Regions from separate parts of the Paenibacillus intestini genome, predicted to be linked through region 1. Evidence: a T-box and tRNA genes for the amino acid it is inferred to sense, from the RefSeq annotation. Region 1 holds a T-box; the other holds one or more tRNA genes.
The links. The T-box of region 1 lies ahead of argS (arginine--tRNA ligase). A T-box ahead of a tRNA ligase gene usually reads a tRNA of that ligase, here a tRNA-Arg.
Positions count from the first base shown of each region.

Region 2: it has a tRNA-Arg gene. The T-box ahead of argS (arginine--tRNA ligase) is inferred to sense a tRNA for this amino acid. The anticodon was not compared.

Region 1 is NZ_JAURUN010000002.1:270,078-274,265, forward strand. Features, by position in the region: gene argS (arginine--tRNA ligase) at 109-1,821, opposite strand; T-box leader at 1,889-2,180, opposite strand; gene J2T16_RS06410 (four-helix bundle copper-binding protein) at 2,262-2,597, opposite strand; gene J2T16_RS06415 (CobW family GTP-binding protein) at 2,670-3,767, opposite strand; gene J2T16_RS06420 (MogA/MoaB family molybdenum cofactor biosynthesis protein) at 3,937-4,188, shown strand, end outside.
Region 2 is NZ_JAURUN010000012.1:134,300-138,487, forward strand. Features, by position in the region: gene J2T16_RS24665 (sugar-binding transcriptional regulator) at 121-1,152, opposite strand; tRNA gene J2T16_RS24670 (tRNA-Arg) at 1,651-1,725, shown strand; gene clpP (ATP-dependent Clp endopeptidase proteolytic subunit ClpP) at 1,906-2,502, shown strand; gene J2T16_RS24680 (stalk domain-containing protein) at 2,763-3,860, opposite strand.

The DNA of each region.
Region 1 (4,188 bases):
CTGTTTATTATGTCTCTATCGTAACGAAACTGCAAACAACATTCAAGTTGCCGGAAAAGCCAGCGCATAACTTCGGATTCCCTCCTGTTTTCGTAATCTGAACTTAGATCACATCTGCTCGGGAGCGCGTACGCCCAATAAAGACAAGTTGTACGCCAGACGTTTCGCGGTGTGCTCGGCCAGTTTCACCCGAAAAGCCTTGACACCTGACGGTGCATCCGCAATTCGTTCAGCATGATAAAACCGATTAAAGGCTTGAGCAACGTCTATCGTGTATTTAGCAATCACGGATGGTTCGTTGCGAAGCACTGCTTTTTCCAGATAAGCCGGATAGTCACTCAGCAATTTCAGCAACACCCAAGAGGTATCGCCGACAATTGCTACAGGAGGGTTATTCATCTGATCCGTGTCCGAATCCATTTCCTGTTCATCACGTGACACATTAGCGGCTTTGGCAAGCACACTTTGAATTCGTGCATGAGTATATTGCACATAAGGGCCAGTCTCTCCTTCAAAACTTACCGCATCCTCCAGCGAAAAATCAATGTTATTCATGCGATTGTTGCGCAGATCACCAAAGATAATCGCCCCTACACCAACGGCTTCGGCTACCTGCTCAGCCTGCTCCAGATTCGGATTTTTTTCCTGAATAATTTGCAAGGCACGAGCGACAGCTTCATCCAGTACTTCCTGTAAAAAAACAACCTTCCCCCGGCGTGTAGACATCTTCCGCCCCTCGAAACGCATTAGACCAAACGGAATATGCTCACAATGATCTGCCCAGTCATACTCCATCTTTGACAATACCGTAAATACTTGACGGAAGTGAAGGCTCTGCTCTCCACCAACGACGTACAACAACTTATCTGCCTGCATCACATCATGACGATAGATTGCTGTTGCCAAATCCCGGGTTGGGTAGATCGTCGTTCCATCTTTTTTAATGATCAGACATGGTGGCATATTCTCTTCATCCAGCCGAACAACGAGCGCACCGTCACTTTCCTCCAGCAGTCCTTTGCCTCGAAGTTCCTCCACAACGGCACCCATCTTGTCATTATAAAAGCTCTCACCGAGCGTACGGTCAAAATCCACATTCAAGCGTTCATACATCCGGTTAAACTCCTGCATACTCACGTTTACGAAGAAAGTCCATAGACGCTTCGCTTCTTCATCCCCCTGCTCCAGCTTACGGAACCATTCCCGTGCTTCGGTCTCTAGAGAAGGATCTTTCTCTGCTTCATCATGAAAACGAACATATAGTTCAAGAGAATTACGAATTGGATCTGCTTGTAACATCTCTTCGTTTCCCCACCGCTTATATGCCGTGATTTGCTTGCCAAACTGCGTCCCCCAGTCCCCTAGGTGATTCACACTTATCGAGGTATAACCCGCTTCGTTATATAAACGATACAACGCTGCACCAATGACAGTGGAACGCAAATGCCCAATGCCAAAAGGTTTCGCGATGTTAGGTGAGGACATATCAATGACAACACGCGCTCCTTGCCCGAGCTGCAGTTTACCAAATGTCTCGCTACCCACTTCTTCGAGCAATTGGGGCGCCAAGACATTCCGGTCAAAACGAATGTTCACATAAGGACCTGCTGCTGTAGCATCCATACCCTCGGTCTGTAATGCAACGGCAATTTCTCCAGCAATAACGACCGGTGCCTTTCTTAGCGACTTGGCTAACGTAAAACAGGGAAATGCAGCATCCCCCATCTCCTCCTGCGGCGGGACTTCCAATAATCTCAATACTTCTTCTGGTGTGAGCCCGGTTAACGGGGCAATCTGAGTTGCAGCCTGCTTCAATAACACATCTAACACTCCTTCTCTGCATGATATATGCCTTAAAATAAACGCAAAAAAGCTCTCGTCTCTTCAAATAAGAGACGAGAGCTGTGTTTACAGTTCCCGCGGTACCACTCTAAGTGAACGGTAACCTGTATTACAGCATGCTGCAAGAAGGTGTAACCGATCCGCTCGGTGCAAATAACGGTTGCATGCCGGATTACCCTCAAATCCATATACAACGAACTCCAAATGGAGCCTATACATGGCTTCGGATAACCATCTCACGGGTGCGCTTCACACAGTTCATCACATACCGGCTTACACCTGTCCCGGCTCGCTGTCATGGCCTGAATCTGGGCTACTCTCCCGATCACGGATATTGCTGTTTCGATCATTTCAGATCATTATACATATCCTGGTATGGATTAGCAACCCTGTTATTTTAAATTGATTACATAGATAGTTTAAGCAACTGCGACCATTAAACGGCAAGCTTCGGCACATCTACGGCAAGCTTCAGCGCAATCCTGACAATGATCATGTGCATGTTTACCACATTCCGCTGCACAGGCTTCACATGCTTTGACACACAATTCACAGATTTCACCGATGAAATCACTTCCACGTGTCATGGCTTGCGCTGCAAATGCACAGATATCAGCACATTCCCGGTTCATACGAATACAGTCACGAAGCATCGCTAAATCATATTCTTTCAGACTCGATATGTAACATACGTTGCAAGCATTCATACACTCCAGGCAAGCATCGATACATTGTTGGTATTGTTGTTGTGTCATTTAAAGTTACCTCCCAGGCAAAGTTTGCTATGCTTCTTAATACCCACCAGGGAGGAACTTTGAACCATTATCCTAGTCTTGTTTTACCGCTTCCAATTCCAGTAATTGTTCACGGATGGCAGTTTGATCAAAATGCTCCCCGATAAACACAGCTACATTCGGCACATCTCCTTGAGGTGTGATCTTCATGTAATCTGATTCACGATAGGCATACTGAAACCAGAAGCGGCTTGCGGTATCGCTAAACGAAAGGATTCCCTTTGCCCGATATACGTCACGCGGCAAGCTAGCCACAAATCGTTCGAATGCTTCGCTATTCACAGGTTGACTGAAATAATGTGTGTATACCATAACATGTTCATGTGATGTATGTGGCTTGACAGAATGCTCGCCATGGTCGCTTGAATGGTTGCTGTCACGTTGATCCGTGTGATCATGTCCATGATTGCATCCATGAGTACGGCAAGCATCTGTATGCACATGAGTCTCTGCTGCATTTTTCGCTGCATCGCCTGCTATATTGGATTGATGAATGTGAACGTCGGCACCACTATGAAGCAATTGCTCCATAGACACTTCACATTTGACCGTTGGAATCACGGGGGCAAAGCCATTCCATTTATTCAAAAGCTCTTCCAAGTCCTGCAGTTGCTGCTCTTGAACCCGGTCGGTTTTATTCAAAAGTAACACCGAAGCACAACGAATTTGTTCTTGCATTAATTTGAAGGTTTTTCCCTTTTGCTCCTGATACAGGCCTGACAGATGAGCTGCATCCACTACGGTGATCAAACTTTTCAGCTCCAAACGCATATAAAGAGATGTTTCCGTCACCGCATCCAAAATTTCCATCGGATTCGCTGCACCCGTTGCCTCGATTACGATAACATCGGGTGACTCTTCTTGAACGAGGTCCGCCAGCTGCAGCCCGAGATCTCCTCGTACAGTACAGCAGATGCATCCGCCCAACATTTCCGTCATGGGCACTTCCTCATCTACGATCTGACCATCCAGATTCACTTCACCCAGTTCATTCATCACCACGGCTGGGCGCAGTTGTTGCTGTTTCCAGTGTTCTATGAGCTTTACAAGCAATGTCGTTTTACCACTGCCCAAAAAACCGGACAAAATATATACAGGAATACTTGGTTTTTTTTCATTGATGATACTCATCATTACACACCTCTCTGCCCATCTCTATCCTTAGTCTGACTCTATTAAGCGAGTGTACACTATCCTCCAATTGTTGTGCAATACGCCTGTTCTGTTGAAGAAAACTTCATTGCCTGATTAACATGAATAGTCTATGCTATGAGGACATGTTTATTTGAGGAGGATTTCAATGACCAATTCAGTTGAACAGCACCGTCAGGAAGCTCCACAAACGGTGGCCTGTATGGTTGTTACCGTTTCGGACACACGTACCAAAGAAACCGATGCGAGCGGTCAACTTATGCATGAGTTGTTGCACCAAGCTGGCTATCAGGTTGTGGAGTATATCATTACACCTGACGAGACAGAACGGATTCAGACGATTCTGCAAGACGCTGTTGTACGGGATGATATCGAAGCCGTACTGTTAAGCGGAGGTACC
Region 2 (4,188 bases), on a different contig from region 1:
AGTAAGTTCCTCCCAAGTTTTGATTAGTTTTTTATGAAGCTATATATTCAAGACAGACGGTAAAGTCCGTCAAGACAACAAGAGTTGTGTTCAAAATAAAACCATTTCATCTCTGAAAAGTTAGATGTTTTCCATGTCAGCGACGATGACTTCGGCCGCAGCCTCATCAATAATCAGAATATCTTCCTGTCCGAACCGCAGTACGGAATGGATGGCAGCTGCCTTGCTTTTGCCGCCCGCAATGCCAATGACTACATCGGTGCGTTCGATATCCTGAAGCCGCATGCCCAGCGTAAGCATGGTATGTACCACGTCACCCTGACCATTGAAGTAATACCCGAAGGACTCCGATACAGCTCCCTGCTCCTGAAGTTCGTCAATGATCTCCGGTGCAAGCTTGCGTCTCTTCGCCATCTCCACAGCATCACCAATGCCATGAATTACGATGCGCGATTGCCTGATCAGCTGTAAAATCTCCTGAACTCCCGGGTCCTGGATCAGTGATTCATAGGCATGGTCACTAAGCAAATCCGGTACATGCAGGAGTTTGTATTGAGCCCCTGTCCGTTTTGCCATCGTGGATGCAATCGTATTTGCCTGAATTTCCAGGCTCTCTCCCAACCCGCCACGTGCTGGTACAAACCAGACACCCTTCATTGAAGTCGGTGGTGTGAGTTGTTCTGCGACTTCGGCCGTTGTTGATCCGCCTGTTACAGCGACAACGTCGTTGTCATTCATGATACTGCTGAGAGCTTTTGCTCCAGCTCTTCCAAGCTCCCTTTTGGCGTAAGGAGATATATCCGAATCACCAGGAACCACGACTACCTTTTGCAGACCGTAGGCTTGCTTGATTCGCTCTTCCAGCTCGGATAATCCAAACAGCTCTTTCGCGACAGGTTCTAATTGCTGCAGCAAATTATAACCCGCCTCGCTGATCTTCATCCCTGCACTGTCAATTTCGATAAGTCCCTGAGCCTTTAACAGATCGGTCTCAGCTCTCAGAACCCGCTCGGTCATCTGCATGGAATTGGCTAACGTTCTCCGCCCAATCACATCCGATAACATGATCTGGTGCAGAATCGTATAGCGTTTTTTCAAGACATCCATGAGATCGGGCAGAAGCTGCTTTTGCACTTCCAAGATCGTTCGCATGCTTTCCACTCCCGCAAGCTTCATGTTCCAAGCTTTCTGCATGGCCTTAAAATGTCCCGGGTTAACTTTTTAAGTCCCACGTTCATTCTACCTAAAACTGACGCGAGATGCAAGTGTTTCAATTGCTTATTTCGACAGGTTAGCAGGCGTTTATACGCGCCTATTTTCACAACCTCAACACATCGAGATAAGGAAATGAGGATCTCACACCATATATAGAAGAAGTCCACACATAACATCTATATCTTGCTGTGTTTCATTTTCATAGGGCATGTCCAAAACTTCTTATAGCATGTACTGAAATACAAGCTTTATCCATCTTTCTTCATCATGATCATTTCCGAAACAATTCAAACCATCTTCGGAATAACTCAGCCCATTCATGAAAGACAACGTGAGCCCATTAATCGTAAGGAAAACCACACCATGTTCATGCAAAGCAACTGCTTGCAATTCACCAGTGCATAAGCTATAATCATTATTGCTGTCACATAATTTGCGCCCGTGGTCCAATGGATATGACGTAGGCCTCCGAAGCCTGAGATCCAAGTTCGATTCTTGGCGGGCGCGCCACTTAATTTTTTAACAGCTCATAATGCATTTAACCAACGAAACCGGAAAGGTTTCTTTTTTTTCAAACTTAGTTTGACTTTCTTTGACTTTTTGTTTGAGATTGTTTATGATGTGGTTAATACGGTAACAGTTTAAGTATAAACACCATTTAACATTTACATTTCCGAGGAGGTTTTTCACGTGAGTTATATTCCAATGGTCGTTGAACAGAGCAACCGGGGTGAGCGCGCCTATGATATTTATTCCAGATTGCTGAAGGATCGTATCATTTTCCTTGGCAGCGACGTGAATGACGTTGTAGCGAATGCCATCATGGCACAGATGTTGTTCCTGGCAGCGGAAGATCCGGAGAAAGACATTCACCTATACATCAACAGCCCAGGCGGATCCATCACAGCGGGGATGGCAATTTACGATACAATGCAGTTCATTAAACCGGATGTATCTACGATCTGCGTAGGTATGGCGGCTTCTATGGGTGCATTCTTGTTGAATGCCGGTGCAAAAGGCAAACGTTTTGCGTTGCCAAACAGTGAAATTATGATTCACCAACCACTGGGTGGCGCACAAGGTCAAGCGTCGGACATCGAAATCCGTGCACGTCGCATTCTGAAAATGCGTGATACCTTGAACCGCATCATCTCCGAGCGCACAGGTCAACCTCTGGAGCGTATCGAAAAAGATACAGATCGTGACTACTTCATGAGTGCTGCTGAAGCAGCCGATTACGGTATCATCGATAAAGTAATCCAAAACGTAGGCTCCCAAGGCATCTAAGCTTTAGCTACCTGGAGACAACGTAAATAAGCGCAGGGCGGGCATCACCTGAATATAGGTGAGCACGCTCTGCGCTTTTTAATTATAAACAGGCAATATCACCACCCGGTCTTGGGGTGCATTGCCTGCATAAAGCAGAAGCCCCCGTCATTCTTGCTTCGACGGAGGCTTCCGGTTTATTATTTTTCACGAAGAAACGGTATAAGTGCTCTTGACTTGAATTTAATTTATTTTATGATTTCATCTAACCTAATACGAACTTACTTCTCCGAAGCTACGTTGCTGAATGGTGCGGTTCCTTTAGGCAGAATATCCTTGTAAGTGAACTTGAATTCAGGGAAGCCCTCCGCATATGCTGTGTACTCATACAACTGGAAGAATACCACTGCACCTGTTGGCGTCACGTAGAAATCCTGATCTTTGTTAAGGCCTTTGTAGCCACTCAAGTATCCCGTGTTCGCTTTCAGTTGCTCGCCAACCTTTTTGCTGATCGTTTCACGCATCGACTTGCTATTAGCAATTACATCATCCAGTGTCAGCTCTTTGCCAGTGTCGAGTGCAAACGTGTGACCTGTACGGTAAGTCATACCGTGTGCGCCTGCATAGTCCTCATAACGTTGAGTGATCAGACCCAGTACGCCGTTCTCATTGTAACTCACCACATACGAAGCTTCGAATGCATATGGACGATTTGCAGTTGCTCCACCAAATTCAGACGTTTGTTTTTTGAACGCCGCAACAGCGGTGTCTACTTCATCTTTGAGCACCTTGTTAATCGCAGCTTCTGCCTCTTTGCTCGCCAGTCCGCTCACTTGCGGGTACTGCACATCCACCTCAGCATTTTTAACGGTTACATTCGCTTTGGTCGATTTCACCTGTACGTTATTTTGTTTCACCTTGCTCAGGGTCAGTGTTTTGGTTTTGGCATCCCAGCTACCTTGTACACCCAAATAATCTCTCATTGCAGAGAACGGGATGTACAAACGACCCTGGATCAACTTTGCTTCCACTTGAGGATAAAAACCATTAATATACACGTTCGGCTGTCCATCCATCAAACTAACAGTCATTGCATTGTTCGCTGCAGTTACGGTATATGACTTTGTTTTTGCATCATATTTCAATGTCCCGCCTGCTACATCCTTAACTGCTGTCAGCGACACCCATGTAGATCCACCTTGGAGCAACCCTTTTTGCGTGAGGGTTTTACCGCCTGATTTCAACGTTACTTCAGCCGGTGCAGTTACTTTGGAAGATACGGATGCTGCTTGAACCGATTGATCCATCCACGCTGTACTTCCTCCCATAATTACACCTGCTGCCAATAATGCACTCGTCCACTTTTTCCATGTTTTCATCTGTAAAACTCCTCTCTAATATTTCATTTAGGTTTAATGCGTATGTAAATTTAATTAGATTTCATAGGCCATACGCTTGCCTCTTTATTATAATTAACCCTTTTTCGGAAAGGTTTACAGCTCCAGTTACAATGTTGATGAAAATCGTACGATATTAATCGCAGAAAATGAACGTTTTGTCACGAACAATGCTACAAAAACGACATGATTCGACCATCTCTTAGACAGGTAACACAAGTACTTTCTGACCCTCGCTTCCTCAAAGCCAGCATGTGCAACAAAAAAACACGGCCCCGAAGGACAGTGCTTTTGTCATTTTTATAAATTC